Regions from separate parts of the Halopseudomonas oceani genome, predicted to be linked through region 1. Evidence: predicted binding sites of a transcription regulator. Region 1 holds the regulator's gene; the other holds the start of a gene.

Region 1 (10,289 bases):
CGGCAAGGAAAAGGTCGTCGACGAGCTGCGCCGTCTGGCCAAGGACGCCGACACCGTCTATCTCGCAACGGATTTGGACCGCGAAGGGGAAGCCATCGCCTGGCACCTGCGCGAGAGCATTGGTGGTGACGATTCGCGCTACAAGCGCGTAGTGTTCAATGAGATCACCAAGAAGGCCATCCAGGACGCGTTCTCGCAGCCTGGCGAGCTAGATATGAACCGAGTCAATGCCCAGCAGGCACGCCGCTTCCTCGACCGCGTAGTGGGCTATATGGTGTCCCCGCTGCTGTGGCAGAAGATTGCCCGGGGGCTTTCGGCTGGCCGCGTGCAGTCGGTCGCGGTCAAGCTGATCGTTGATCGAGAGCGCGAAATTCGTGCCTTTGTGCCGGAAGAGTTCTGGGAAGTGCATGCCCGCCTGAATACGCCCAAGGCTGAAAGCGTTCGCTTTGAGGTGGTAAAGCAGAACGGCGAGAATTTCCGTCCGACCAGCAAGGCGCAGACTGATGCGGCGCTGGCGGTACTGGAAAAGGCTGCCTACAAGGCGGTCAAACGTGAGGACAAGCCCACCAGCACGCGTCCGAACGCACCCTTTATTACCTCCACACTGCAGCAGGCTGCCAGCACGCGCCTCGGTTTCAGTGTGAAGAAAACCATGATGATGGCCCAGCGATTGTACGAAGCGGGTTACATCACCTACATGCGTACCGACTCGACCAATCTGTCGGCCGATGCCATCGCCATGGCGCGCAGCTACATTGAAAGCAATTTTGGTGCACCGTACCTGCCGGAAAAGCCTAACCTCTATAGCAGCAAGGAAGGAGCTCAGGAGGCGCACGAGGCGATTCGTCCCTCTGACGTTAAGCTCAAGCAAGCCGACCTCAAGGGCATGGAGCGCGACGCCGAGCGGCTGTACGAGCTGATCTGGCGCCAGTTCGTGGCCTGTCAGATGACACCGGCCAAGTATCTGTCGACCAGTATCCTGGTTGCCGCCGGTGAGTTCGAGCTGCGAGCAAAGGGGCGCATCCTCAAGTTCGATGGTTACACCCGTGTCATGCCGCAGCAGGGCAAGGGCGGTGAAGATGAAGTATTGCCTGATATCCAGGTTGATGACGCGATGGCGTTGCAGGGGCTGGACCCGAAGCAGCACTTCACCAAGCCGCCGGCACGCTACGCGGAAGCCAGTCTGGTAAAGGAGCTGGAGAAGCGTGGTATTGGCCGCCCGTCTACCTATGCGTCCATCATTTCGACCATTCAGGACCGTGGCTATGTCACGCTCAACAACCGCCGTTTCTACGCTGAGAAGATGGGCGACATTGTCACCGAGCGCCTGAATGAGAGCTTCCCGAACCTGATGGATTACGGTTTTACCGCCAGCATGGAAGAGTCGCTGGATGATGTTGCTCACGGCGATGTGCTCTGGAAGCAAGTGCTCGATAACTTTTATAGCGACTTCAGTGCCAAGCTCAGTGCAGCTTCGGCTGCTGAGCAAGGGATGCGCGCCAATCAGCCAACACTGACTGATATCCCCTGTCAGGAGTGTGGTCGGCCGATGATGATTCGCACTGCCTCCACTGGCGTGTTTCTAGGCTGCTCTGGTTACGCCCTGCCACCCAAGGAGCGGTGCAAGGCGACCATCAACCTGGTGCCCGGTAACGAAGTGGCTGATGACGACGAAGAAGGTGAGTCTCGCGTTCTACGCGGCAAGCACCGCTGTGCAATTTGCGGCACAGCCATGGATAGCTACCTGATCGATGAGCGTCGCAAGCTGCATGTGTGCGGTAATAATCCGGACTGCTCCGGGTTTGAAATCGAAACCGGGCACTTCAAGATCAAGGGTTATGATGGCCCGACGCTGGAGTGCGACAAGTGCGGCAGTGAAATGCAGCTCAAAACGGGCCGTTTCGGCAAGTACTTCGGTTGCACCAACAGCGAGTGCAAGAACACCCGGAAGCTCCTGCGTAACGGCGAGGCAGCGCCGCCCAAAGCGGACCCGGTACCCATGCCGGAGCTCAAGTGTCAGAAGGTCGATGACGTCTACGTGCTGCGTGATGGCGCGTCTGGTCTGTTCCTGGCTGCCAGCCAGTTCCCGAAGAACCGTGAAACTCGGGCACCGCTGGTCAAAGAGCTGATTCCGCACAAGGCGGAGATTGACCCGAAGTATCACTTCCTGCTCGATGCGCCGGTAGCTGATCCGGACGGTAATCCGACCGTCGTGCGCTATAGCCGCAAAACGAAAGAGCAGTACGTGCAGACCGAGGTAGAGGGTAAGCCCACAGGATGGCGGGCGTTCCACGATGGTAAGCAGTGGTCGGTGGATGACGGTCGCAGCAAGAAGGCCAAGCGGTAAGGCGATAACCATGGCTAACGAAGTCTATACCCGCACCAATCAGGCGTTGTACTTCGCCCGGCGAGCTATTGAGTCCTGGCAGCAGGCGGAGCAGAGTGACGCGATCGATGCGTTGACGCAGGCGCAGTACCATCGTGAGCATGCGGTCTTTCACCTGTATCGAGGTGTCCTGGCACTGATTCACGAGGTTGCTGATCGCTACCGCTGGCCGCTGGTTGATGCGCGTGACGTTGAGGGTGTGCTTATTCCATCTGTTGTGACGCGTTTTCCGGGGCCTGAGTTGGCTGAGTTGACTGAGCTGGCAGACAATGCTGAAACTTGGCTTGCAGGCGTTATCGCAGCATGGCAGCGTCTGCAGGCGCCGCCGCAGCCGATCGATAACTCGACCAACTCGTTGATTGCCAGCAGTGCTGCGCCGGTCAGCGAGTGGACTAGCGCTCAGGCGGAGGAGGCGCTGCAGGAAATTTCCCGTCGCGTGCGCGCCTATCGTGATGGTATGCAGGAATGGTGAAAATGGCATCGCGGATGCCCTGAATCCGGCGCTGTGTTACACTGCGCGCAATTCAGACAGGAGATATCAGCAATGCCTTCACCCTTCCTTGAAATCGTCGAGCTCGCCAATGGCAAGGTTGCTCTGCGCCGTTCCGACGAAGAGGGTGAGCCGTTGGTGGTCATCGAGTTTTCCCGCGATGCACGGGAATATTTGCAAGAAAGCTATATTGAAGTCGCCAAGGCGATGATCAGTGCTGGAATGCAGGCGGCTGGTCAGATGATGGATGAGGATGACGACGACGAGGTTATTCCTGAGAGTCGCGTCCTGCATTGAGTGATAGTAACGTTATCGAAAAGGCCAGCAGCTAGCTGGCCTTTTTTGTGGCTCACTGCGAATTTCCGCAGGTTGGCAGCGTCCTCATGCCTGCGCTAGCCGCCCGCTCGGGTCGGGCGAGCGCTGGATGAACCCTCCGTCATCCCGCATTCGGTGCACTGCCTTGGTCTAATACCCCCGCGTCGCGTTACCTCGGGTTTCCGCGAACGAAGAAGCTTTTTGTGCATTATCAGCCGAGCTGGACATTCAGGCTATGACACCGGCCGGCCTGGGCTGCCCGTTCAAGGCGGGGTGCTATGCAGTGGTCATGGTCTAGCCAACTGACAACAGTGTGGCTGCCACCCATCTTGAGCAGGTCGCAGCAGAGCTTCAAGCTATCCATGCCAGCCTTGGAGCGTACGATCATAATTCTTTGCGGGTCCAGGTTGGCGCCTCGCAGCCATTGTTGGCTGACCGCCGTCGGCGGATCAATCAGGGTCAACCAGCGCCGGCAGTCTTTCTGACTAAGCTCGCGCAATACTGGAGCCAACCATTGCAGGCACTGGCGGGCGCTGCCCTGGAGGGTCATTTCGCTGTAGCTGCCTTCTGACTCTTCGTCCTGTGGCACGGTGGGCGCTGACTGTTCGAATGCGCGGTGCTTCAGGCGGGTAGCCATCAGAGCGTTGTGAAACAGGTCAGTTTGAGTCAGTGTCTGTTGCTCGGTGCGGGCGTACTGCATGATCAGCTCCTCAGCGACGGATAACTCCGACGCTTAAACCTTCAATGGTAAGTTCCTGTTCTGCGAGATCGACTTCAATTGGTTTGAAGTCAGGGTTCTCCGCGATCAACGAGACCTTGCGGCCCTGACGCTGAAAGCGTTTGACTGTTACTTCTTCCCCTATGCGGGCGACAATTACCTGTCCGTTACGTGCTTCGCTGGTGCGATGTACCGCCAGCAGGTCGCCATCCATGATGCCGATATCTTTCATGCTTTCTCCCTGCACGCGCAGCAGATAATCGGCGCGCGGAGTGAAAAAGTCGGGCGAGATGCGGCAGTGATCTTCAATATTTTCCAGGGCCAGGATCGGGGCGCCTGCGGCAACCCGGCCGATAACGGGTAGCTGATCATCGTTTGCTTCGCCTTCGGACTCTGGCAGTCGGATACCGCGAGAGGCGCCGGGGATCATTTCGATTGCGCCCTTGCGGGCCAGGGCGCGCAGATGGTCTTCAGCTGCATTGGGCGACTTGAAACCCAGCGTCTTTGCAATGTCGACCCGAGTTGGCGGGTAGCCATTGCTGTCCATGTATTCCTTAATGAACGCCAGAACCTGCTGTTGTCGCGCGGTAAGTTTCTGCATGGCTGGTTGCCTGTGTTTTTATCCAGTATCTGGGATTATATACAGTTGTTTGGTCTCGGCAACCCCAAATTTGGATGGCTAGGAGAGGCATGGGTGCGGATAGGTACTAAAAGAGGGTGCAAGTACGACTGATTGCCACAGGGAGAGGAGTTGGGGTTGACACTAAAATCGTTTTAAACGTATGTTTGAAACGATTGTTTGTCTTACTGGGGGAGCGCATGGCGCAGTCCGATACGGTCAAGCGTATTCTTGACGCGGCCGAACAGCTGTTTGCAGAGAAAGGCTTTGCCGAAACGTCTCTGCGTCTTATTACCAGCAAGGCTGGCGTCAACCTGGCGGCAGTCAACTACCACTTCGGTTCCAAGAAGGCGCTGATCCAGGCGGTATTCGTGCGCTTCCTTGATCCGTTTGTCAGTAGCCTTGAAAAGGAACTGGATCAGCATGAGGCGCGCGGTAAGGATGCTCCGCTCAGTCTTGAGGTCCTGCTTGAAATGCTGGTGCATCAGGCACTGGCGGTAAAGCCGCGTAACGGTCACGACCTGTCGACCTTCATGCGTCTGCTTGGTTTGGCATTCAATCAAAGCCAGGGGCATCTGCGCAAATACCTCAGCGAAGTGTATGGCAAGGTATTTCAGCGCTATATGCAACTGCTGGTCGGTGCTGTGCCGGGCATTCCGCCGCAGGAGCTGTTTTGGCGCGTGCATTTCATGCTGGGCAGCGCAGCGTTCACTATGTCCAGTATGAAGGCGTTGCGCGCGATTGCTGAGGCTGAACTTGGTGAACCGCGGCAGGTCGATGATGTCTTGCGCCTGATGGTCCCGTTCCTGGCGGCCGGCATGCGCGCTGAGAGCGCCTCAGTGGCGCGTGCGGAAGTCGTTTCGCCCTGAGACTCCATTTACCTCGGCTGCGCCGTCCGCTAAGGTGTGCGCAGCGCTGGAGGTGACATGCAGCTCGATCATATCCATATTTCCCTTACTAATCAGACGCTGGTTGGCTACTGCGACGGCCTGCCGGTCTGCTGTTATGGTGTCTCTACGGCGCTCAATGGCGCGGGCGAACAGGAAGGCTCCGGGTGCACCCCCCGGGGGGCGCACAGGGTGCGTGCCCGGATCGGCGATGGGCAGCCGCTGGGAGCGGTTTTTATCGGGCGCAGACCCACTGGTGAAGTCTGGTCGCAGGCGTTGGCTGAGCAGTTCCCTAAGCGCGACTGGATTCTGACCCGAATTCTCTGGCTGTGTGGCGAGCAGGTCGGCTTCAACCGGGGTGGCCAGGTTGACTCCCAGCGCCGCTATATCTATCTGCATGGTACCGGTGACGATCAACCAATGGGCGAACCGCTCTCGCATGGATGTATTCGTCTTCGTAACGCCGACATGCTGGAACTGTTCGAGCGCACGCCGGTCGGTTGTAGCGTTCAAATCGACGCGCATTGATTGCGCGTTTTCGTTTTTCAGGAGAAGCAATATTGAAACAGGGTGCCTTGATGCTGGACCTGCCTGGCCTGTGGCTGGAAGCAGAAGACAGGCAGTTGTTGCGTCAGCCGGAAGTGGCCGGTCTGATTTTGTTCGCGCGCAATACCGAGTCGCCCAGGCAGGTTGCTGAGCTGGTACGTGCCATTCGTGCAGAGCGTCCCGATATGCTGATTGCCATCGATCAGGAAGGTGGTCGGGTGCAGCGCCTGCGCCGTGATGTGTTGCGCCTGCCGGCGCTCGCGGATGTGGCTGCGGTCGATGCTGAGTCGGTCGAGTCCGTTGCGCGAGCGGCGGCCTGGGTCATGGCGACTGAAATGCTGGCCTGCGGCATCGATATCAGCTTTGCGCCGGTGCTGGATCTTGATCACGGGCGCAGCCAGGTAATTGGCAATCGCTCGCTGGGCGGCGACCCGGACCAGGTGTCGCGTCTCGCTGGGGCTTATATCGACGGGCTGCATGCGGCAGGCATGGCTGCGACCGGCAAGCATTTCCCTGGTCATGGCTGGGCCGAGGCGGACTCGCACTTTGCTCTGCCGATAGACGAGCGGCCGCTGGGCGACATTCGCCGCACTGACCTGGTGCCCTTCGCGGCACTGGCCGGCAAGCTGGACGGCATCATGCCGGCGCATGTGGTTTATTCGCAGGTTGACCCGCTTCCTGCTGGCTTCTCGACCCGCTGGTTGCAAGACATTCTGCGTGCCGAGTTGGGGTTTGACGGGGTGATTTTCAGTGATGACCTGACTATGGCCGGCGCGCATGCGGTCGGCGGCATGGACGCGCGCATTGACGCCGCGCAGGCGGCTGGTTGCGACATGCTGTTGATTTGTAATGATCGTGCCGCGGCCGAGGAGGGGTTGGTGCATGCTCAGAAGCAGCAGCTCCAATGTCCATCGCGGATTGCTCGTATGCTTACTCGCACGCCGGCGGGATCTGATTATCGTGCCACGCCCCAGTGGCGTCAGGCTGTTGCCTTACTGAGGGAGTTTGACCTGGTTTGAATGATTTTATCGAACAGCTGCCGGAGCAGTTGCAGCTTGACCAACTGCCGTTGATTGGTGAGGCGTGGATATATCATGTTTTCGCCGTGGTGCTGGCCTCGCTGGTTGCTGCCTACGTTGCCAAGCGCGTGCTGGATCATGTGCAAAAGCGTGCTGAGCGCACCCGTAATATATGGGATGACGCATTGGTTGAGGCGGCGCGGCGTCCGGCGTGGGTTTTGATCTGGAGTATGGGGTTGATGTGGGCAGCGCGGATCACCGCGTTGCAGATGGATGACAGTTTGGCCGCCGTACTGGATCAGGTGCAGCGCGTGCTGCTGATCGTACTGCTGACCTGGTTTATTCTGCGCATGATGCGTCAGGTCGAGCTGCGCCTCGTGGACCCCGCTTATCGGGAAACGCCAGCCGATCAGACAACCGTCAGCGCCCTTGGCAAGCTGCTACGTGCTTCAGTGGTGATCACTGCGGTCTTGGTCGTGCTGCAATCATTGGGCTACAGCATTTCTGGGGTGCTGGCGTTCGGCGGCATTGGTGGCATAGCGGTAGGCTTTGCCGCCAAGGACCTGCTGGCCAACTTCTTTGGGGGGCTGATGATTTATCTTGATCGCCCCTTCGTGGTTGGTAATTGGGTGCGTTCGCCTGATCGCAATATCGAAGGGACAGTTGAAGAGATAGGTTGGCGCCTGACCCGTATTCGCACCTTCGATAAACGGCCGCTGTACATCCCCAATGCGGTGATTGCCAGCATCGTGGTTGAAAACCCGTCACGCATGACGCATCGGCGTATTTATGAGCACATTGGCATTCGCTATGACGACATTGCACGAATGGAGCCGATTGTTGCGGAGGTGCGCAAGATGTTGCAGGCGCACGAGGATATTGATCAGGGCCAGACCTTGATGGTGTTTTTTGACCGCTGTTCGCCGTCCTCGGTCGATTTCTTTATCTACTGTTTTACCACGCCGGTCTGGGCCGAGTTCCACCGTGTGAAAGAGGATGTGCTGCTGAAGATATTGGCCATTGTCGACAAGCACGAAGCGCAGGTGGCGTTCCCGACGTCGACCATTCATTTGCCTGATGCGCTGGAGTTGCGTCGTGCTCAGGTTGAAGGTGGGCGGCAACGCGAGTCCGCGCCTGAACTTCAGGAGCATGGCGCATGAGCGGAATCTGGGGTGTCATCGGCGGTACCGGGCTCAGTGCGCTCGACGGCCTTGAAGTGGAGGGTGAAGAGTTCATTCAGACCCCGTGGGGGGCGCCCTCAGCGCCGGTTGTTCGCAGTCGCATTGGTGGGCAGCGGGTCTGCTTTTTGGCGCGACATGGGCACCCTCATCGGATACCGCCGCATCGGGTCAACTATCGCGCCAATCTCTGGGCGCTGCGCGAGGCGGGTGTTGATCGTATTGTTGCGGTTAACGCTGTCGGCGGGATTCATCCCGCGTTGGGCACGGGCGCGTTCTGTGTGCCGGACCAGATAATCGATTACACCTGGGGGCGGGCGTCTACCTACTTCGAGGACGATCTGGAAGCGGTCACCCACATTGACTTCACATCGCCCTACGACGAACCGTTGCGTCAGCAACTGCTTGAGGTGCTGCACACACAAGGGCATCGGTGCCTGCCGGGCGGAGTCTATGCTGCGACCCAGGGGCCACGGTTGGAGACGGCAGCAGAGATCCGCCGGCTTGAGCGCGATGGTGCTGACCTGGTCGGCATGACCGGTATGCCGGAGGCTGCATTGGCCCGTGAGCTGGGGCTGGCGTATGCCTGTCTGGCTCTAGTAGTGAATCCGGCCGCTGGCAAGGCAGCTGAGGTGATCACCATGGAGGCGATCGAGGCGGTGGTCGCGGCGGGTATGCAGCAGGTCAAGCTCGTGCTGCAGCAGCTACTAAATGATTCACCGCGCCTCTGATTGCGCGGTGAATCAACCATCAACGCTGGATCAGCGGCTGATGGTCACCAGCATGCCGAGACTCTGGTGGTCCAGGTAATGAACTTCGCCCGGGCGCAACGCGCGGGTTTGATGCAAAAACTCAGAGATCAAGGGTGTGGCGGACTGCAGTCGCAGCTCTGCCGCTGAACGGTTGCGCCAGAATGCGACTTTCACTTCGGTCAGATTTTCCTGCCGCAGATTGACCAAACCCTGAACCGGGTAGATCCCGTTTTCCGCGTTGCCACGATGGAGGGCGACAACCAGGTCGTTCTCCAGTGGTTGTGACCAGGCCTGGTGCAGATAGATCTGGTAGCCGCTTTGCTCCAGTTTGCGTGCCTGATTGCGCAAGCGGTAACGGGTCTGGTCGATTGCCCGCACGTCAGGGCGAGCCGTACCCTCCAGGTCAACTGCCTCCGCTTCCCAGTCCGGGTTGGGGCTGGTGCCCTGTACCAGGGGCGCAGAGGGTTGCCCGAAGAACACCACCTCAACCAGATAGTCTTCTGCGCTGGCGGTCAGCGAGAAGCTGGCCAGTGCGGTGAGCAGCGAGATGGAGAGCAGTTTGCTCAACAGTTTCATGGGCGTTTTCCTTTGCCTTTGGTGGTGTCTTTCGGGGTGTCGGTCAAGCGTTCAAAGAGTGCTTCAACGGTGTTGAGGCGCAGTTCGGCATTGCCCATGGGCGAATTGAAGCGAAATACCGTCGCGCCTTCAAGTCGATAACGCTGTGGGTTGTTCTGGATCATGCGTACCAGCACCATCGGATCAATACGGGTGTCGGCGGCGAATTCGATCCGGCCATGCTCGGCACCAACGTCAATCTTGGTGATGCCCAGCGGCTCGCAACGCAGTTTTAGGGAGGTGATTCGGAACAGGGTCTTGACCGGTTCCGGCAGCAGGCCGAAGCGGTCAATCATTTCAACCTGAAGATCTTTCAGTGCATCCTCGTCCGCAGCGTTGGCGATGCGCTTGTACAGAATCAGGCGGGCGTGCACGTCCGGCAGGTAATCCTCCGGAATCAGCGCCGGCAGGCGCAGATTGATATCCGTTCCGCCGCCCAGCGGCTGCTCCAGCTCCGGCTGTTTGCCTTGCTTGATGGCTTTGACGGCGCGTTCAAGCATCTCCATGTACAGGGTGAAGCCGACGGCCTGAATCTGGCCGCTCTGGCCTTCGCCCAGCAGTTCACCGGCACCGCGGATTTCCAGGTCGTGGGTGGCGAGGGTAAAGCCGGCGCCCAGGTCCTGGGCCGCGGCGATCGCCTCAAGGCGTTTTTCTGCATCGCTGGTGACCTTGCGGCCTTCGGGGGTCAGCAGGTAGGCGTAGGCTTGGTGATGGCTGCGGCCAACGCGTCCGCGCAGCTGGTGCAGCTGGGCCAGGCCGAACTT
Region 2 (10,289 bases), 1.5 Mb from region 1:
TACGGCAAGGACGTGATCGTTGAACGTCACCGTCACCGTTACGAGGTCAACAACAACCTGCTGCCCGATCTGCAGGCAGGCGGTCTGAACGTCTCCGGTCGTTCCGGCGACGGCGCACTGGTTGAAGTGGTTGAGGTCAAGGATCACCCGTGGTTCGTGGCGTGCCAGTTCCACCCGGAGTTTACCTCGACGCCGCGTTACGGCCACCCGCTGTTCAGTGGTTTCATCGGCGCCGCGCTGCGTCAGCACAAGAACGGCTGAGATTAAGGAAGAGGCTGGCTTATGGCACAGAAAATCGTGCGCGTTGGTGACATCGAGATGGCCAACGACAAACCCTTCGTTCTGTTCGGTGGCATGAACGTACTGGAATCGCGTGATCTGGCAATGCAGATCTGTGAACGCTACGTTGAAGTCACCAGCAAGCTGGGGATTCCCTACGTGTTCAAGGCCAGCTTCGACAAGGCCAACCGCTCGTCGATCAACTCCTTCCGCGGCCCCGGCATGGAAGAGGGGCTGAAGATCTTCGAAGAGATCAAGCGCACCTTTAACGTGCCGGTCATTACCGACGTGCACGAACCCTACCAGGCCGCGCCGGTTGCCGAGGTCTGCGACATCATCCAGCTGCCGGCTTTCCTGTCCCGGCAGACCGATCTGGTTGTGGCGATGGCCAAGACCAATGCTGTGATCAACATTAAGAAGGCCCAGTTCCTTGCTCCGCAGGAAATGAAGCACATCCTCACCAAGTGTGAAGAGGCCGGCAACGACCGCCTGGTGCTGTGCGAGCGCGGTTCGTCCTTCGGTTACAACAACCTGGTCGTCGACATGCTGGGCTTCGGCATCATGAAGCAGTTCGAATACCCGGTGTTCTTCGACGTGACCCACGCCCTGCAGATGCCGGGTGGTCGCAGTGACTCGGCCGGCGGTCGCCGGGCTCAGGTTACCGATCTGGCCAAGGCGGGTATGAGCCAGGGCCTGGCGGGTCTGTTCCTCGAAGCGCACCCTGATCCTGATAACGCCAAGTGCGACGGCCCCTGTGCCCTGCGCCTGGACAAGCTGGAGCCGTTCCTTGGCCAGTTGAAGGCGCTTGACGACTTGGTCAAGAGCTTCCCGGTTCTGGAAACGGCTTGAGCCGCTACCGATTTCACTCGATTGACCCGATATACGGAGCTAGCAAGTAAAGATGGCAAAAATCATTGATATCAAGGGCCGTGAGGTTCTGGACTCGCGTGGTAACCCGACCGTTGAAGCGGATGTAATCCTGGAAGGCGGCATCATGGGCAGCGCCTGCGCTCCTTCCGGCGCCTCTACCGGTTCGCGCGAAGCGCTGGAACTGCGTGATGGCGACAAGAGCCGTTACCTCGGTAAGGGCGTGCTCAAGGCCGTCGCCAATATCAATGGCCCCATCCGCGAGCTGCTGGTTGGCCGCGATGCGACAGCCCAGGCCGATCTGGACCGCGCCATGATCGAGCTGGACGGTACCGAGAACAAGGCCACTCTGGGCGCCAACGCCATCCTCGCCGTCTCCCTGGCTGCTGCCAAGGCGGCTGCCCAAGCCAAGGGCGTGCCGCTGTACGCGCACATCGCTGACCTGAACGGCACCCCCGGTGTCTACTCCATGCCGGTACCGATGATGAACATCATCAACGGCGGCGAGCATGCCGACAACAACGTCGACATCCAGGAGTTCATGGTGCAGCCGGTTGGCGCCAAGAACTTCGCCGATGCGCTGCGCATGGGGGCGGAGATTTTCCATCACCTCAAAGCCGTTCTGAAGGCCCGTGGCCTGAACACTGCTGTGGGTGACGAAGGCGGCTTCGCGCCGAACCTGGCTTCCAATGAAGACGCGCTGGCTGCCATCGCCGAGGCTGTTGCCAACGCCGGTTACACCTTGGGTGACGACGTCACTCTGGCACTGGACTGCGCTTCCAGCGAGTTCTACAAGGACGGCAATTACGATCTGGCCGGTGAAGGCAAGGTGTTCGATGCGGCCGGTTTTGCCGACTACCTGGCGGGTCTGACCCAGCGCTACCCGATCATCTCCATCGAAGACGGCATGGACGAGTCCGACTGGGCTGGCTGGAAAGTCCTGACCGACAAGATCGGCGAGAAGGTGCAGCTGGTCGGTGATGACCTGTTCGTGACCAACACCAAGATTCTCAAGCGCGGTATCGACGAGAAGATCGGCAATTCCATCCTGATCAAGTTCAACCAGATCGGTTCGCTGACCGAGACCCTGGAAGCGATCCAGATGGCCAAGGCTGCCGGCTTCACTGCGGTTATTTCGCACCGCTCCGGTGAGACCGAAGACAGCACTATCGCCGATTTGGCGGTGGGTACCGCTGCCGGTCAGATCAAGACCGGTTCGCTGTGCCGTTCCGACCGCGTATCCAAGTACAACCAGCTGCTGCGTATCGAAGAGCAGCTGGGTGACAAGGCGCCCTACAAGGGTCGCGCCGAGTTCCGCGGCTGATCGGTCTGGCGGGTACGTTCGAACGTACCCGCCATTCCTCGACAGGAGCATCCGGCTTGAAATGGCTCTGGTTCATTGCGCTGTCGCTGTTGGCGGCGATGCAGTACCGACTCTGGGTCGGCGAGGGCAGTCTTGCCCACGTTTCCCAGCTCAAGCAGCAGATTGCCGAGCAGCAGCGCGAGAACGAGCAGCTGCTGGAGCGTAATCGTGTGCTGACGGCGGAAGTCATCGAACTCAAGCAGGGGCTGGAAACTGTCGAAGAGCGTGCCCGTCGTGAGCTGGGCATGGTCAAGCAGGGCGAAACCCTGTTCCAACTGAGCGACCAATGAGCGTCGCTACACCCGATTTCTGGGTCGTTCTGCCCGCCGCCGGTGTCGGCGCGCGTATGCAGGCAGACCGTCCGAAGCAATACCTTCTCTGGGGTGAACGCACCCTGATCGAACACACATTGGCCTGCTTCCTGGATCAGCCGGGATTGCGCGGGTTGGTGGTATCCCTATCTGCAAATGATGGCTGGTGGCCGACGCTGCCCTGTGCGCAGGATACGCGTATCACCCGCGCAGTCGGCGGACGCGAGCGTGCGGACTCGGTACTCAATGGCCTGATTGCGTTACGCGAGCAGGGTGCGGCTGATGACGACTGGGTGCTGGTGCACGATGCGGCTCGCCCCAATCTGACCGATGGCGATCTACACAAGCTGCTGGACACGCTGGGTGATGATCCGGTCGGCGGCCTGCTGGCGGTGCCAGTGCGCGACACCCTCAAGCAGATTGGCCCGGATGGCCGGGTTACGGCAACGCCGGATCGCAGCCAGTTCTGGCAGGCCTATACCCCGCAGATGTTTCGCCTTGGGGCGCTGCAGCAGGCGTTGACTGATGCGCTGGCAGCGGGTGCGCTGATTACCGATGAAGCCTCAGCCATGGAGTGGGCCGGCCAGGCGCCGTTGTTGGTTGAGGGGCGGGCCGATAACCTGAAGATTACTCGTCCTGAGGATCTGGAGTGGTTGCGTCAGCGCGACTGTTGATCTTTCTTGCTAGCGTCTGAGCTGGCTTCCTTGCGTGGTATCGATGCCTTTCGGGCACAGCATGCTGTGCCCCTACGCCAATTTCTGGAACCTGCGCTGGGCGCGACATGTCGCGCCCGCAATAGATAATACCGCGCGCATGCCACCCCGAGCGCCGTGATTGCAGTCATCTTAAACGCCGTTGGTCGTGCCTGTGTGTTTGCAATTGACCGATACCATGCGAATAAATAAGCTGTACATATGTACAGTACATTTATGAGGTTTCCATGGGCGCGGTGGTTGCACTTGATCGGTTGCTGGAGACGCGGCGTGTCTGGCGCGGGCGACAGCAGAGTGAGCCGGTTGCCGAACAGCCGACTGGGCATGCGCAACTGGATGCGGTATTGCCCGGTGGTGGCTGGCAGCTGGCTGCGCTGAACGAGATTTTGCTGGGGCAACCCGGCAGTGGCGAGCTGCAGTTATTGTGGCCGCTGCTGGCACGACTGACCCAGGCAGGTGAGCGGGTGGTACTGGTGGGGGCGCCGGCGATTCCCTTTGCCCCGGCCTGGCAGGCGGCGGGTGTGGTGTTGGCGCAGGTATCGCTGCTGCAGGTCAGTGGCGCTGAGCGGCTATGGGCGGCGGAGCAGTGTCTGCGCTCGGGCAGCTGTGGTGCTGTGCTGTGCTGGCCGGAGCAGGCCGATGACCGAGCCCTGCGACGGCTGCAGGTGGCGGCTGACAGCGGCCAGACCCTGGCCTTTGTGTTGCGCCATCGGCGTGCTGCCGACAACCCGTCACCGGCTGCGCTGCGTCTGCTGCTGGATAACCAGCCTCGGCAGTGGCGGGTTCTCAAGTGCCGTGGTGGCGTGCCTCCGGCACGGCCACTCCCAGTGGCATTCTGAGGTCATCATGCGCTGGCTTTGCATTCTCTTTCCCCAGCTGGCTCTGGATGCGGTGCTGCGTAGCCGCGATGATCCAACTGTGCCCTTGGCGCTGCTCAGCGGCCCCCCACAACGGCGGGTGCTGCAAGCGGTCAATGGGGCGGCGCGTGCCGAGGGGTTGCGATCAGGGCAAAGTCTGACCCACGCGCGCATGTTGCTGGAGCGCTTTGACACGGTTGAGCATGACCCGGCGCAGACCGAGCACTGGCAGCAGTTTCTGGCCAGTTGGGCGTACGGCTTCAGTGGTCATGTGAGTCTGGATTTCCCCCATACCCTGTTGTTGGAGGTGGCGTCCAGTCTGCGTCTGTTCGGTCCATGGCCTGAACTTGAGCTGCGTCTGCGTGCTGAGCTCCAGGCGCTGGGCTTTCAGCATCGGCTGGTGCTGGCGCCCAATCCGCTGGCGGCGCGGGTGCTGACCAACGTGGCGGATGGGCTGGCGGTGGACGAGCAGGCGCTGCAGACCGAGCTGCTGCGTCTGCCGGTGGCGCGCAGCGGCCTGCCGGGCGAGCTGGTTGAGAGCCTGCAGCGCATGGGCCTGCGCCGACTGCAGCAGGTGCTGGAATTACCCCGTGACGGCCTAGCCAAACGCTTCCCGCCCCAGTTGCTGGCGCATCTTGATCAGTTGCAGGGGCATCATCCGCTGGCGCTGAGCTGCTATCAGCCGCCAGATCATTTTCGTCAGCGCATCGAATTCAACTTTGACGTCGAGTCGAACACCTCGCTGCTGTTCCCGCTGCGGCGCCTGATCAGTGATCTGGCGACCTTTCTGGCCGGGCGTGACTGTGGGGTGCAGCGCTTTGTACTGATTCTGGAGCACCGTCGCCAGCCTGCCTGCGAGGTGCCGGTCGGCTTGCTTGGGGCCGAGCGTGACTCCGAACGGCTGTTCGAGTTGGCGCGGGGACGGTTGGAGCGTATCGAGCTGGCCGCGCCGGTACAGGCGCTGACCCTGCTGGCCGAAGATCTGCCGCGCTTTGTACCCGCAGCAGCAGAGCTGTTCAGTAACCGGCCGCAGCAGTCGCAGAGCTGGTTGCAGGTTTGTGAGCGGCTGCGTTCACGTCTTGGCGATAAGTTGGTGCAGCCGCTGGCAGCGGTGGATGAACACCGGCCCGAGCACAGCTGGCTGGCTGTGGAGCGGGGCGACACCGCAGCGCGCCCGGCCGGGCCGCGGCCGGGATGGCTGCTGGCCGAGCCGGAGCTGCTCAATGACCTGTTCCCGCGGGTACTGGCCGGGCCGGAGCGAATCGAATCCGGCTGGTGGGACGGCGACGACGTTCGGCGTGATTACTACCTGATCGAAACCCGCGATGGGCGTCGGGCCTGGGCCTTTCATGCCGCCGGCCGCCCCGGCCCGTTCTGGGTACACGGGTGGTTTGCATGAGCGTGGGCTACGCGGAACTGCATTGCCTGTCGAACTTCAGCTTTCAGCGTGGGGCGTCCAGTGCGCAGGAGTTGTTCGCCCGCGCCCGCCAGCACAGCTATGACGCCCTGGCGATTACTGACGAAGGCAGCTTGGCGGGAATCGTCCGTGCTTGGCAGGCGGCGCAGGAAGTGGGGCTGAAACTGATTGTTGGCAGCGAGATTCAGCTGGAGAACGGCCCCAAACTGGTGTTGCTGGTCGAGAACCTGACCGGCTATCAAAGCCTGTGTCGGTTGCTGACCCTGGCTCGTCGCCGGGCTGGCAAGGGCGAGTATTGTCTGCGGCTTGAGGATCTGACCGATGGACTCGACGGTTTGCTGGGCCTATGGCTGCCGCGCCACGGTCAGGATGAAGAGCACGGCCGGCAACTGCAGCCGCTACTGCCGGGGCGTTTGTGGCTGGCAGTCGAGCTGCACCGCGGGCCGGACGATGCGCGCAAGCTCGATCAACTGCAGGGGCTGGCTGCGCGGCTCGGTCTGCCCTGTGTCGCCAGCGGTGACGTGCATATGCACGTACGCGGGCGACGAGCACTGCAGGACACTCTGACCGCGCTGCGTCACCACTGCACGGTGATGGAGGCGGGTAGTCGGCTGTTTGCTAACGGTGAGCGTCACCTGCGCAGCCTGTCGGCGCTGGCGGCGATCTACCCGTCAGCGCTGCTGGAGGAAAGCCGCCGTATCGCGGCCCGCTGCCGGTTCGACATGAGTGAGCTGCGCTATCAGTATCCGCGCGAGCTGGTACCGGAGGGGCACACCCCGTCCAGTTGGTTGCGCGAGCTGACCTGGCGCGGTGCGGCCTGGCGCTGGCCGAACGGGGTCAGCGACAAGGTGCGTACGCAGCTGGAGCACGAGCTGGCGCTGATCGCCGAGAAGGCCTACGACAGCTACTTCCTCACTGTGCAGGACATCGTCGCCTTTGCCCGTGAGCAGCACATTCTCTGTCAGGGGCGCGGGTCTGCTGCCAACTCGGCGGTATGTTTTGCGCTGGGGATCACCGAGCTGGACCCAGGCCGCAGCAACCTGCTGTTCGAGCGTTTTATCTCCCGTGAACGGGATGAGCCGCCGGATATCGACGTGGACTTTGAGCACGAGCGGCGCGAAGAGGTCATCCAGTACATCTTTCGCCGTTACGGTCGTGAGCGCGCCGCGCTGACCGCGGTGGTTACCCGTTACCTGTCGGCGGGCGCGGTACGCGATGTGGCACGGGCACTCGGGTTGCCGCAGGAGCAGATTGATCAGCTCGGGCGCTGTTGCAGTCGCTGGAGCAAGCAGCTGCCCAGTGCCGAGCGGCTGGCCGAGTCAGGGTTCGACGTAAACAATCCCTGGCTGCACCGGGTGCTGACGCTGGCGGGCGAGCTGATCGGTTTTCCCCGGCACCTGTCGCAGCATCCGGGCGGCTTTGTCATGTCGGATGCGCCGCTCGATACTCTGGTGCCGGTGGAGAACGCCAGCATGGCCGACCGCACGGTGATCCAGTGGGATAAGGACGATCTGGACGCGGTCGGCATGCTCAAGGTCGACGTGCTGGCGCTGGGGATGCTCAGCGCGCTGCGTCGCACCTTCGACCTGTTGCGGCGCCACCGTGGCCGTGATCTGACGCTGGCAACTATTCCGCAGGATGATTTGCCGACCTACGAGATGATCAGCCGTGCCGATACCGTCGGCGTGTTTCAGATCGAGTCGCGGGCGCAGATGGCGATGCTGCCGCGGCTGCGCCCGCGCTGTTTCTACGATCTGGTGATTCAGGTCTCGATCGTGCGGCCCGGCCCGATTCAGGGTGACATGGTGCACCCCTTTTTGCGCCGCCGAAACGGCGAGGAGGCGGTCGACTATCCCTCACCTGAGCTGCGCAAGGTGTTCGAGCGCACCCTGGGCGTGCCGTTGTTTCAGGAGCAGGTGATGGAGTTGGCGATTGTTGCTGCTGGCTACACACCGGGCGAGGCGGATGAACTGCGCCGCTCAATGGCTGCCTGGAAGCGCCACGGCGGGTTGGAGCACCACCGGCAACGGTTGACCGAGGGCATGCTGGCGCGCGGCTACAGCCAGGCCTTTTCCGAGCGCATCTTCGAGCAGATTAAGGGCTTTGGCAGCTACGGCTTTCCCGAGTCCCACGCCGCCAGTTTCGCGTTGCTGAGTTACGCCAGTAGCTGGCTGAAGTGTCATGAGCCGGCAGCCTTCACCTGTGCGTTGATCAACAGCTGGCCGATGGGGTTTTACAGTCCGGACCAGTTGCTGCAGGACGCCCGCCGCCACCAGATCGAAATCCGGCCGGTGGATGTGCGCTGCAGTGACTGGGACTGTTCGCTGGAAGCGGTCAAGCAGGAGGGGGTGCAACCGGCCATTCGCCTTGGCCTGCGGCAGGTGAAAGGCCTGAGTCGGGACGATGCCGAGCGGCTACTGCGGGCGCGCGCCCAGCAGGATTTTGCCGATGTCGCTGATCTGGCCCAGCGTGGCGGCTTGGGTAGCCGTGCCCGCGCCCAGCTGGCTGACGCCGGAGCGCTGCGCGGACTGGCGGGCAATCGTTTTCGGGCACGCTGGGCAGTGGCAGGCGTCGAGCCGCAGTTGCCGCTGCTTCAGGCGCAGCACGATCAGGCCGAGAGTCCGGCGCTGATTCCGCAGCCCTCGGTGGTGGAAGATATGGAAGCCGATTACGCGAGTCTCGGTACCAGCATGGGACCGCATCCGCTGGGACTGTTGCGTGATCAGCTGCGCGAGCTGGGTTGCCGCAGTTCTCGGGAGCTGTTGGCAATGTCGCCAGACCAGCCGGTACGGGTGGCCGGGCTGGTGGTCGGTCGCCAGCGTCCGCAGACGGCCACCGGGGTGACCTTTGTCACCCTGGAAGACGAGTCCGGCATGATCAACGTGATCGTCTGGAGCGATCTGGCCGAGCGGCAGCGCTCGGTACTGCGTGGCTCGCGCCTGCTGGAAGTGCGCGGGCAGTTTGAGGCGCGCGACGGGGTGCGTCATGTGATCGCCCGGCAGCTGCACGACCTGACCGGGCTATTACACAAGCTGGATGTCCGCAGCCGGGATTACCGCTGAAAGCCGTCGAAGAAGGCTTCGACCTCCGCCGGATCAAGCTGGTCGATATGCGGTGGTTGCCAGCGCGGCTGCTTGTCTTTGTCGACGATCAGCGCGCGCACCCCTTCCATGATGTTGCCCTTTTCGAACCACTGTCGACCGATGTGCAGTTCCATGGCAAAGCAGTCCGCCAGTGGCAGTGAGCGACCACGCAGCAACATAGCCTGGGTGACGGCCATCGCCAGCGGCGAGCGATTGTCGATGATCTGGACGGTGCGCTGGGCCCAGTCGCGGTACTCGGCCCGCTGTTCGGTGGCCAGTGACGCGCGGATGGCGGCGATGTCGGGCTGGGCAAAGTGCAGATCGATGGCCGGTTGCAGCGCCTCCAGCTCGGCGGCGGGCAGGGTGCAGTCGGCCAGTGCGGCGACCTGATCGCGCAGGCTGCCGTCAGCCGGGTTGAAGCTGTCGATCAGGCTGTTCAGCTCGCTCAGTCTGTCGCTGTTGAGGCACAGGTCGCCGAGACCGGCATACAGGGCGTCGCTGCTACCAACATGGTTGCCGGTGATACCCAGGTACATGCCGAGTTGACCCGGCAGGCGCGACAGGAAATAGCTGCCGCCGACATCAGGGAAGTAGCCAATGCCGGTTTCCGGCATGCCGAGCCGTGAGCGCTCGGTCAGCAGACGGATGCTCGCGCCCTGCGCCAGCCCCATGCCGCCACCCAGAACAAAGCCATCCATCAGCGCCAGAATCGGTTTGTGGTAGGCGTGGATGTAAGCGTCCAGATCATATTCTTCGCTGAAGAAGGTTTCCGGCTCGTGGCTGCGGCCGGCCAGATAGCTGTCGTACATGTGACGAATGTCGCCGCCGGCACAGAAGGCGCGCTCACCTGCGCCGCGCAGAACCACGGCTGCAATCTGGGGATCATTCGCCCAGCGTTCCAGTTGTTGGTGCAGCTGGCGCACCATTTCCAGCGTCAGTGCATTCAGTCCGGTTGGGCGATTCAGGGTCAGATGGCCAATGTGGCCTCGGCGTTCAGCCAGCACCGGTTGGGTTGAATCAGACATGCAGGATCTCCATCAGGTCGTTGCCCGGGTAGCGGAAATGTGGTCGGGATGCCGTTGTTCGCGCACCAGCAACGCCAGCAGTGCGCTGGCCAGCAGGCAGAGCGGAATGGTGCTGGCTGCAATGGCAAAGCTGCCGTGCTCCAGATCTACCAGATAGCCCAGCAGTGGCTGGAATATCAGCGCGCTGCCGATGCCGACCATGTTGACGAATGCAATAACGGAGCCTGACACCTCGGTGGGTTCGCCTTCTTTGGCCATGGCGAAGGTAAGCATCTGGCCGCCGCCGAACAGTCCGCCCATGAACAGCAGTGCAGCGCTCTGCAGTACGCTGGTGGTGGGGCCGTAAATGGCGAGGCTGTAGGTCAGTGCGGCCA

Evidence for each region. The regulator LexA, encoded in region 1, represses DNA repair genes until DNA is damaged. The targets are predictions, from matches to a motif close to CTGTNTNNNNANACAG.
Region 2: a site for LexA is predicted at 3,727-3,742, ahead of imuA (translesion DNA synthesis-associated protein ImuA). Genes of this name have one in related genera too.

Annotation. Positions count from the first base shown of each region.
Region 1 is NZ_OY781932.1:3,047,867-3,058,155, reverse strand. It holds gene topA (type I DNA topoisomerase) at 1-2,347, shown strand, start outside; gene ACKPCU_RS14320 (DUF6586 family protein) at 2,358-2,858, shown strand; gene ACKPCU_RS14315 (hypothetical protein) at 2,931-3,173, shown strand; gene sulA (SOS-induced cell division inhibitor SulA) at 3,403-3,891, opposite strand; gene lexA (transcriptional repressor LexA) at 3,902-4,510, opposite strand; gene ACKPCU_RS14300 (TetR/AcrR family transcriptional regulator) at 4,729-5,397, shown strand; gene ACKPCU_RS14295 (L,D-transpeptidase) at 5,455-5,943, shown strand; gene nagZ (beta-N-acetylhexosaminidase) at 5,994-6,980, shown strand; gene ACKPCU_RS14285 (mechanosensitive ion channel family protein) at 6,977-8,140, shown strand; gene ACKPCU_RS14280 (S-methyl-5'-thioinosine phosphorylase) at 8,137-8,889, shown strand; gene ACKPCU_RS14275 (CsiV family protein) at 8,920-9,486, opposite strand; gene mfd (transcription-repair coupling factor) at 9,483-10,289, opposite strand, start outside.
Region 2 is NZ_OY781932.1:1,543,124-1,553,412, forward strand. It holds gene ACKPCU_RS07290 (CTP synthase) at 1-261, shown strand, start outside; gene kdsA (3-deoxy-8-phosphooctulonate synthase) at 283-1,128, shown strand; gene eno (phosphopyruvate hydratase) at 1,181-2,470, shown strand; gene ACKPCU_RS07305 (septum formation initiator family protein) at 2,569-2,799, shown strand; gene ispD (2-C-methyl-D-erythritol 4-phosphate cytidylyltransferase) at 2,796-3,494, shown strand; gene imuA (translesion DNA synthesis-associated protein ImuA) at 3,761-4,372, shown strand; gene ACKPCU_RS07320 (Y-family DNA polymerase) at 4,380-5,789, shown strand; gene ACKPCU_RS07325 (error-prone DNA polymerase) at 5,765-8,869, shown strand; gene ACKPCU_RS07330 (enoyl-CoA hydratase/isomerase family protein) at 8,860-9,915, opposite strand; gene ACKPCU_RS07335 (MFS transporter) at 9,928-10,289, opposite strand, start outside.